3 regions of the Streptomyces sp. NPDC015144 genome follow, and region 2 is predicted to be linked to each of the others. Evidence: riboswitches for the same ligand, from Rfam matches in the RefSeq annotation. Region 2 holds a riboswitch; each other region holds the start of a gene.
What was found. A riboswitch is a leader RNA that binds a small molecule or an ion and turns the genes downstream of it on or off. The one in region 2 is predicted to bind thiamine pyrophosphate.
Positions count from the first base shown of each region.

Region 1 (3,268 bases), on a different contig from region 2:
GGACGGGGGAACTTCGGCGGCAACCCGTCGTGCTCCGGACGACAGCCGCCCGGAGCACGACGGCTCAGCGGGCGGTCAGTCGGCGATCGGCAGGTACACCCGGTTCCCGCTCGCCGCGAACTCCTTGGACTTCTCCGCCATGCCCGCCTCGATCTCCTCCGCCGTGCCTCCGTGCTCACGCCGGATGTCCTGGGAGATCTTCATCGAGCAGAACTTCGGCCCGCACATCGAGCAGAAGTGGGCCGTCTTCGCGGGCTCGGCCGGCAGCGTCTCGTCGTGGAACTCCCGTGCCGTGTCCGGGTCGAGGGCCAGGTTGAACTGGTCCTCCCAGCGGAATTCGAAACGGGCGTCCGAGAGCGCGTCGTCCCAGTCCTGCGCCCCCGGGTGCCCCTTGGCGAGATCCGCCGCGTGCGCCGCGATCTTGTACGTGATGACGCCGGTCTTCACGTCGTCCCGGTTCGGCAGGCCCAGGTGCTCCTTCGGCGTGACGTAGCAGAGCATCGCCGTCCCCCACCACGCGATCATCGCCGCGCCGATGCCCGAAGTGATGTGGTCGTACGCCGGCGCGATGTCGGTGGTCAGCGGGCCGAGCGTGTAGAACGGCGCCTCCTCGCAGATCTCCTGCTGGAGGTCGATGTTCTCCTTGATCTTGTGCATCGGGACATGGCCCGGCCCCTCGATCATGGTCTGAACGCCGAACCGCTTGGCCACCGCGTTCAGTTCGCCCAGCGTACGCAGCTCGGCGAACTGCGCCTCGTCGTTGGCGTCGGCGATGGATCCGGGCCGCAGGCCGTCGCCCAGCGAGTACGTCACGTCGTAGCTCGCGAGGATCTCGCAGAGCTCCTCGAAGTGCTCGTAGAGGAAGGACTCCTTGTGGTGCGCGAGGCACCAGGCCGCCATGATCGAGCCGCCGCGGGAGACGATGCCGGTCTTGCGGCGCGCGGTCAGCGGTACGTACGGGAGGCGTACGCCGGCGTGGACGGTCATGTAGTCGACGCCCTGCTCGGCCTGTTCGACAACCGTGTCCTTGTAGATCTCCCAGGTCAGCTCCTCCGCCCGACCGTCCACCTTTTCGAGTGCCTGGTAGAGCGGGACGGTACCGATCGGAACGGGTGAATTACGGAGAACCCACTCACGGGTGGTGTGAATGTTGCGCCCGGTGGACAGATCCATGACGGTATCGGCGCCCCAGCGCGTTGCCCAGGTCATCTTTTCCACCTCCTCCTCGATGGAGGAAGTCACCGCGGAGTTGCCGATGTTGGCATTGACCTTCACCAGGAACCGTTTGCCGATGATCATCGGCTCGGTCTCGGGGTGGTTGACGTTGGCCGGCAGTACGGCCCGGCCGGCCGCGATCTCCTCGCGCACCACCTCGGGTTCGACGTTCTCCCGGATGGCCGCGTACTCCATCTCCGGGGTGATCTCGCCCCGGCGGGCGTACGCGAGCTGGGTCACCGGGCGGCCCGTGCCGCTGCGGCGCGGCAGCCTCGGGCGTCCGGGGAAAACCGCGTCGAGGTTGCGCAGCCCACCACGCGGCGAGGTGTGCCTGAGCCCGTCGTCCTCGGGACGGGCCGGGCGGCCGGGGTACTCCTCGGTGTCGCCGCGGGCGGTGATCCAGTTCTCCCGCAGCGGTGCGAGTCCGCGACGGACCTCGGTGTCGACCGCGGGGTCGGTGTACGGACCCGACGTGTCGTACAGCGTCACGGCCTTGCCGTTGCTGAGGTGCACCTGGCGGACCGGCACCCGGAGGTCCGGGCGCGAGCCCTGGACGTATCCCTTGTGCCAGCCGATGGACTTCCCGGCCTCGACGCTCTGGTCCGAGGCAGGCGTGCGTGCGTCCGATGTGGTCATGAGACCTACTCCCTACGCCGGCATTACCCGGTAACAGGTTCGGCGGTCGGCGCAGCCTGTCCCGTACGGACGTACGGATGTCAGCGCCCTCTCAGCCCGGTGCTCCGAGCTCCCGCGTGTGCAAAGGTTCCTCCACGCTAGCGCCCCGTCCGGCGCGATGAACAGAGGGCCCGGCCGTTCTTGCGATGATCGGCCGGTGACCTCTCCCCACACGGACCACGAACCACAGGCCCGGTCTCAGGGCGTACCCCACGACAGAACGCACGGCCGAACGAACGACCAGCCGCCCGGATCCGCGTACGACCACTCCCACGGCCATTCTCACGGCCACGGCCCCGCGGCACCCGGTTCCCGGCATCTGCGGAAGGTCATCGCGGCCGTACTGATTCCGTTCGCCACCGCCGTTCTCGTCGGTCTGGTGGCGCTCTGGCCGGGCGGCACGCCGCCGCACGAGCGGACCGGCGTCGGCTTCGACCGGCAGACCCAGCAGGGAAAGGTGGTGACCGTCACCAAGGTGAACTGCAAGGACGTGAACGCTGTTCAGACGCCGCTCGACGGCTCCACCGCGCCGGACGCGGGGAAGGAGCGGGGGCTCTGCGAGAAGGCGACGATCGAGGTGACGACCGGCCGGGACAAGGGGCGGACCTTCACCGAGATCGTCCAGCCCGACTCACCGCGCAAACTGCGCGAGGGGCAGGGCGTGGTGACGGCGTACGCCCCCGACGCGCCCCACGAGCTCCAGTACTCCGTGACGGACGTGGCCCGGAAGTTCCCGATGACCCTGCTGGCCGGGGTCTTCGCGCTGGTCGTGGTCGCGGTGGGGCGCATGCGCGGGGTGATGGCGCTGATCGCGCTGGCCGTGTCGTTCGCCGTGCTGACCCTCTTCATCCTCCCGGCCATACTCCAGGGTTCGAATCCGCTGCTCGTCGCGGTGGTCGGGTCCAGTGCGATCATGCTGATCGCGCTCTACATGTGCCACGGCCCGACCGCCCGCACCTCGGTCGCGGTGGTCGGCACGCTGGTCTCGTTGCTGCTGATCGGGCTGCTCGGGTCGCTCTTCATCGGGTGGGCGAGCCTGAGCGGCAACACCGATGACGACACCGGTCTCATCCACGGCCTCTACCCGCACATCGACATGAGCGGGCTGCTGCTGGCCGGTGTCATCATCGGTTCGCTCGGCGTGCTCGACGACGTGACCGTCACCCAGACGTCGGCGGTCTGGGAACTCCACCAGGCGAACCCGACGTTGGGTGTGCGGGACCTCTACCGGGCAGGGATCAGGATCGGCCGCGACCACATCGCCTCGGTCGTCAACACGCTGGTGCTCGCCTACGCGGGCGCGGCCCTGCCGTTGCTGCTGCTGTTCACCGTCGCGCAGAGCAGCATGGGGACGGTGGCCAACAGCGAGCTGGTGGCG
Region 1 covers NZ_JBIBUU010000009.1:240,005-243,272, reverse strand. Annotated here, with positions in the region: gene thiC (phosphomethylpyrimidine synthase ThiC) at 76-1,851, opposite strand; TPP riboswitch at 1,844-1,977, opposite strand; gene ACF08W_RS18210 (YibE/F family protein) at 2,009-3,268, shown strand, end outside.
Region 1: it holds a riboswitch for thiamine pyrophosphate, as region 2 does, so the genes downstream of both, thiC (phosphomethylpyrimidine synthase ThiC) here and ACF08W_RS22575 (thiamine ABC transporter substrate binding subunit) in region 2, are expected to answer to the same signal.

Region 2 (3,268 bases):
CTCGTTGCGCGAAGCATCAGGGGCCCTGGTCCGCCTATGGGGTCGCGCAGCGCAAGGAGAAAGAAGCCAAGGCGAAGAAGCGCAGCATCCGCAAGAAGCGGTAAGAGCTGCTGGGAAGCGCACCGATGGTGGCATGCCTTGCGGGCGCGCGGTTCCCCACCTGGGGCTTTTACCTGTGGTAGAGCCATGACGCCGGGCCGTCTGTGGGCCGTCGAAGGGTTGCCAGTGACAACCGGTGACGACCAATGACGACCGGCTCCGCGTAGCCGTCGCCTGGCCTGAGCTGGGCGACGGCCCGGAGGACCACGGCGTGTCTGCGACACTGGATGAACCATGCCTAAGCCCGGAGAACTCACTTTCGTCGCGCCCCGCGGAGCCAAGAAGCCGCCGCGGCACCTCGCCGACCTCACGCCCGCCGAGCGCAGGGAGGCCGTCGCCGCGATCGGCGAGAAGCCGTTCCGCGCCCAGCAGCTCTCGCAGCACTACTTCGCGCGGTACACGCACGACCCCGCCGGGTGGACCAACATTCCCGCCGGTTCGCGGGAGAAGCTCGCCGAGGCGATGTTCCCCGACCTGATGTCGGTGGTCCGCCACATCAGCTGCGACGACGACACCACCCGCAAGACGCTCTGGAAGCTCCACGACGGGACGCTCGTGGAGTCCGTTTTGATGCGCTACCCCGAGCGCGTGACGATGTGCATTTCCTCGCAGGCGGGCTGCGGGATGAACTGCCCGTTCTGTGCGACCGGGCAGGCCGGGCTCGACCGCAATCTGTCCACCGCCGAGATCGTCCACCAGATCGTCGACGGCATGCGGGCGCTGCGGGACGGGGAGGTCCCCGGCGGTCCGGCCCGGCTCTCCAACATCGTCTTCATGGGCATGGGCGAGCCGCTCGCCAACTACAACCGGGTGGTCGGCGCGATCCGTCGGCTGACCGACCCGGAGCCGGACGGACTGGGGCTCTCGCAGCGGGGGATCACGGTCTCCACCGTGGGCCTGGTGCCGGCGATGCTCCGCTTCGCCGACGAGGGCTTCAAGTGCCGGCTCGCCGTGTCGCTGCACGCGCCGGACGACGAACTGCGCGACACCCTCGTGCCGGTGAACACCCGCTGGAAGGTGGCCGAGGTGCTGGACGCCGCGTGGGAGTACGCGGAGAAGTCCGGCCGTCGCATCTCCATCGAGTACGCGCTCATCCGGGACATCAACGACCAGGCGTGGCGCGGCGACCGGCTGGGCCGGCTGCTCAAGGGCAAGCGTGTACACGTCAACCTGATTCCGCTGAACCCCACGCCCGGCTCCAAGTGGACCGCCTCGCGGCCCGAGGACGAGCGGGCCTTCGTCGAGGCGATCGCCGCCCACGGCGTGCCGGTGACCGTGCGGGACACCCGGGGCCAGGAGATCGACGGGGCCTGCGGGCAGCTGGCGGCGTCCGAGCGCTGAGTGCGCCGGGGGGTGTCCGGTCCGGTGGAGGACGGCCGGAACGGACACCCCCCGGGGTGGCCGTCGAGGCCCGTGTACTCTGTGCCCGAAATCAACTTCATATTCCGACAGGGGAGCGCCACAGCGCTGAGAGTGCGGCACCGAGGACAGGTCGGCCGCAGACCCTCTGAACCTCGCCCGGGTCATTCCGGGTAGGAAGTTCGGTCATCAACTCATGCTGTTGCGCCCTGCCCGCTTTCCGCGGGTGGGGCCGCGTCTCTTCCTGGCCAAAACCCAGGAGGAATCCACAATGAGCACCACACACAGGACCGGCCGGCTCGCGGTCTCGGCCCTCGCCGCCGCGGTCGGCGTCACCGCACTCGCCGGATGCGGAGGCTCCGACGACACGTCCGCCGGCTCCGGCGGCACCAAGGGCCCCGGCTCCAAGACCGTGACGCTGGTCAGCCACGACTCCTTCAACGCCTCCAAGGAGGTCCTGGCGGAGTTCACCAAGGAGACCGGCTACACCGTCAAGGTACTGAAGAGCGGGGACGCGGGCGTCGCGCTCAACCAGGAGATCCTGACCAAGGGTTCGCCCCGGGGCGATGTGTTCTTCGGCGTCGACAACACCCTGCTCTCCCGCGCCCTCGACAGCGGGCTCTTCACCCCGTACGAGGCCAAGGGCCTCGACCGGGTCGCGAAGGACACCGTGCTCGACGCCGAGCACCGGGTCACCCCGGTCGACACCGGCGACATCTGCGTCAACTACGACAAGAAGTACTTCGCCGACAGGAAGCTGGCACCGCCGGCCAGCTTCGACGACCTGGCGAAGCCCGCGTACAAGAACCTGCTGGTCACCGAGAACGCCGCGACCTCGTCGCCCGGCCTCGGCTTCCTGCTCGGCACCGTCGCGGCCTACGGCGAGGACGGCTACCAGGACTACTGGAAGAAGCTCAAGGCCAACGGTGTCAAGGTCGTCGACGGCTGGGAGCAGGCGTACAACGAGGAGTTCTCCGGTTCGGCGGGCGGCAAGAAGGCCAAGGCAGACCGGCCGCTCGTCGTCTCGTACGCCTCCAGCCCGCCCGTCGAGGTGTTGTACGCGAAGCCGCAGCCGGCCCAGGCCCCGACCGGCGTGGTCACCGGCGCCTGCTTCCGGCAGATCGAGTTCGCCGGGCTGCTGGACGGGGCGCCGAACGAGAAGGGCGGCAAGGCCCTGCTGGACTTCCTGATCAGCAAGAGGTTCCAGGAGGACATGCCGCTCAACATGTTCGTGAACCCGGTCTCCGGGGACGCGAAGCTGCCGGAGCTGTTCACGAAGTTCGGCGCGACGGTGGACCGGCCCGGGACCGTCGCCCCGGAACTGATCGCCAAGAACCGTGAGCAGTGGGTCCAGTCGTGGTCCTCGCTCGTCGTGAAGTAACGAGGACCGCGGGACGCGGGCCGGGACCGGGCGGCGGAGCCGTGCGCCCGGCCCGCGGTCCGGCCCTGCGGCGGGGCGCGACGCGGTTCGGTCTGATGGCCGTGCCCGTCGCGTTCTTCGCGCTGTTCTTCGCCTACCCCGTCGCCGCGATCGTCGGCCGGGGGCTGAAGACGGACGGTGTCTGGCAGTTCGGGCGGATCGGCGAGGTGCTGGGCCGGCCGGAGATCCGCGAGGTGCTCTGGTTCACCTGCTGGCAGGCGCTCGCCTCGACCGCCCTGACCCTGCTGATCGCGCTGCCCGGCGCCTATGTCTTCGCCCGCTTCGACTTCCCCGGCAAGCAACTGCTGCGGGCGGTCGTCACGGTGCCGTTCGTGCTGCCGACCGTCGTCGTCGGGACCGCCTTCCTGGCCCTGCTCGGGCGCGGCGGAT
Region 2 covers NZ_JBIBUU010000013.1:152,551-155,818, forward strand. Annotated here, with positions in the region: gene rlmN (23S rRNA (adenine(2503)-C(2))-methyltransferase RlmN) at 334-1,440, shown strand; TPP riboswitch at 1,540-1,656, shown strand; gene ACF08W_RS22575 (thiamine ABC transporter substrate binding subunit) at 1,730-2,839, shown strand; gene ACF08W_RS22580 (ABC transporter permease) at 2,935-3,268, shown strand, end outside.

Region 3 (3,268 bases), on a different contig from region 2:
AGGCGGCGCATGGCGACCGTGGTCAGCTCGGTGCCGGAGGCGATCAGCGAGCGCTCCAGCACGTCGAGGCTGGGCGCCCCGCCCGTCCCCATGATCAGCCGGGAGCTTAGGACGGCGGAACCGAGGGCGAAGACGTCGTCGGACACGGTCAGCCCCCCTGGACCGCGGTCAGGACCTCGACCCGGTCGCCGTCGGCCAGCGCGGTCGCGCCCCACCGGCCTCGCGGGACGACGGTCTCGTTGACGGCGGCGGCCACCCCCGAGGACGCCGCCGTCAACGTGGCGACCAGGGCCTCCAGGGTGGTGCCCGGGGCAAGGGGCCGGGGCGCGCCGTTCACCGACACGGAGAGCGGCGCGGAAGGGTGTACGGGCTCGGTCATGCGGGCTGCTCCTGACGTACGGAGGAGGCTCCGGGAGCCGCGGCGGGGCTCCCGGAGGCGGCGGGCGGAAAGCGGCGCGGGGTGAAGGGGCGGGCCTGCTCGGGCGGCTCGCCGCCGGTGAGGAACTCGGCCATGACGTCCCCGGTGAGCGGGGTGAGCAGCACCCCGTTGCGGTGGTGGCCGGTGGCGAGGTGGAGGCCGGGCAGGGTGGTGGGGCCGAGCAGCGGGGCGTTGTCGGGGGAGCCGGGGCGCAGACCGGCCAGGGTCTCGGTGAGCGGCAGTTCGGTGATGCCGGGGACCAGTTCGTGGGCGTCCCGCAGCAGCTCGTAGACGCCGCCCGCGGTGACGGTGGTGTCCCAGCCCAGCTCCTCGCTGGTGGCGCCGACGACCAGCTCGCCGTTCTCGCGCGGTACGAGATAGACGTGGCTGCCCCGGACCACGGCCCGGACCGTCCGGCTCAGGAACGGCGCGTACCGGGCGGGCACGGTCAGCCGCAGCACCTGGCCCTTCACCGGCCGGACCGGCGGCACGGCCTCCTCGGGCACCCCCGGCAGTCGGCCGCTGAGGCTGCCCGCGGCCAGCACGACCTGGTCGGCCGCCGGCTCCGTACCCCCGGAGAGCACCGCCCCGGCGGCCCGGCCGCCCGTGACGGCCAGCCGCACCGCCCGTTCGCGGTGGAAGACCACCCCGGCCCGCTCGCAGGCGGTCAGCAGGGCGGCGGCCAGCCGGCGCGGATCGATCTGGTGGTCGCCGTCGACCCGCAGACCGCCCCGCACCCCCGGGGCCAGCATCGGCTCCAGCCGGCGGCACTCCCGGCCGGTGAGCCACTCCGACTCCAGCCCCGAACGCCGTTGCAGGGCGTGCAGGTCCCGCAGATGGGCGCGGTCGTCGGAGTCCAGCGCGACGGCCAGGGTGCCGCAGGCGCGGAAACCGGTCTCCCGCCCGCTCGCCTCCTCCAGCTCGGCCACGAAGGCCGGATACCGGGCGGCGGAGGCGAGGTTGAGGCCGAGCAGCAGCTCCTCGCCGTAGTGCAGCTCGGTGACGGCGGCCAGCATCCCGGCCGCCACCCGGGCGGCCCCGCCGCCCGGCTCGGGGTCGGCGACCGCGGTGCGCAGACCGCGCTGGGCGGCCCGCCAGGCGGTCACCAGACCGATGATCCCGCCCCCGATGACGAGGACGTCGTAACCGCTTCCGTTCCGAGGGGAACGCATGGGCTTCCAGCCCCTCCCTTCGCCGGCATGACCCGGATCAGGTTCGTACGGTCGGAGGCCGGCCAGCCTCCCTCTCAGCCCGGTGCGTCCGGGCTCCCGCGAGTGCTCTACGGGGGTCAGCCTAGACCCCGTCCCGGCCGGGGCCGAGAACCCGCCCCTTCCTGACTGATCATCAGATGCGTAAGGTGTCACGGGTGAGCGAGCAGCAGCAGTCAGAGCAGCCGGACGGGCGGACCGGGCGCCGCGTCGTGGTCGTCGGCGCGGGCATGGCCGGGGTGCAGACCGCGGTGGCCCTGCGGGAGCAGGGCTTCACCGGCCCGGTCGTGCTGATCGGAGCCGAGCCCCACCAGCCCTACGACCGGCCCCCGTTGTCCAAGGCGGTCCTGCTCGGCACGGCCGAGAGCTCCGCGTTCGACATCGACTTCGAGGCGCTGGACATCGAACTGCGCCTGGGCGTCGAGGTCACCGGAGTGCGGCCGGACGCGCACGAGCTGGACACCGGGGCGGGCGCCGTCCCCTACGACGTCCTGGTGATCGCCACCGGCGCCGAACCGGTCGTCCTGCCCGGCACCGAGGGCGTCTCCGGCGTCCACCTGCTGCGCACCCTGGACGACGCGGCCCGGCTGCGGCCGGTCCTCCACGAGCAGCACGACGTGGTGATCGTCGGCGCGGGGTGGATCGGCGCCGAGTTCGCCACCGCGGCCCGCGCCGCCGGCTGCGCGGTCACCGTCGTCGAGGCCGCCGACCGCCCGCTCGCCGGCGCGCTGCCCGCCGAGGTCGCCGCCCCGATGGCCGCCTGGTACGCGCACAGCGGCGCCGAACTCCTCACCGGCACCCGCGTCGACCGCGTCGAGCAGGGCCGGGTGGTCCTCGCCGACGGCCGGACGATCCCGGCCGGAGCCGTCGTCGTCGGCATCGGCGCCCGCCCGGCCACCGGCTGGCTGGCCGGCTCCGGCATCGCGCTCGGCCCCGACGGATCGGTCACCGCCGACGAGGCGCTGCGCACCTCGCTGCCCGATGTGTACGCGGTCGGCGACTGCGCCTCCTTCCCCTCCGCCCGCTACGGCGAGCGCCTGCTCGTCCACCACTGGGACAACGCCCTCCAGGGCCCGCGCACGGCCGCCGCCCACATCCTGGCCGCGGGGGCCTCGGACGACGCCCCCGCGCCGCCGGTCTACGACCCGGTGCCGTACTTCTGGTCCGAGCAGTTCGACCGCTTCGTCCAGTACGCGGGCCACCACGGGAGCGCCGACACCCTGCTGTGGCGCGGCGATCCGGCCGGCCCCGCCTGGTCGGTGTGCTGGCTGCGCGACGGCGTGCTGGTCGCGGTGCTCGCCGTGGGGCGCCCCCGCGACCTGGCGCAGGGCCGCAAGCTCATCGAGGCGGGAACGCGGCTGGATCCCGGGGCGGTGGCCGACCCCGCCGTACCGCTGAAGTCGGCGGCGCTGCGGTAGCGCGGCCCTGAAGGGCGGAGTCCGGGTGTCGGCTGTCGGTGCGGGATGGCAGGCTTGTCCCTGTGACCGAGATTGACGCGAAGACCGATGCTCTCGTACCCGCCTGGCTCCACCTGCCCGACATCGCCGACATGCTCGGTGTCGAGGTGACGCGCGTGCGCCAGCTGGTCAAGGAGGGCCAGCTGATCGCCGTGCGCCGCGGTGAGAACCGGACGCTCCAGGTG
Region 3 covers NZ_JBIBUU010000003.1:274,414-277,681, forward strand. Annotated here, with positions in the region: gene ACF08W_RS07885 (thiazole synthase) at 1-146, opposite strand, end outside; gene thiS (sulfur carrier protein ThiS) at 149-379, opposite strand; gene thiO (glycine oxidase ThiO) at 376-1,590, opposite strand; TPP riboswitch at 1,588-1,700, opposite strand; gene ACF08W_RS07900 (NAD(P)/FAD-dependent oxidoreductase) at 1,785-3,044, shown strand; gene ACF08W_RS07905 (Rv2175c family DNA-binding protein) at 3,107-3,268, shown strand, end outside.
Region 3: it holds a riboswitch for thiamine pyrophosphate, as region 2 does, so the genes downstream of both, thiO (glycine oxidase ThiO) here and ACF08W_RS22575 (thiamine ABC transporter substrate binding subunit) in region 2, are expected to answer to the same signal.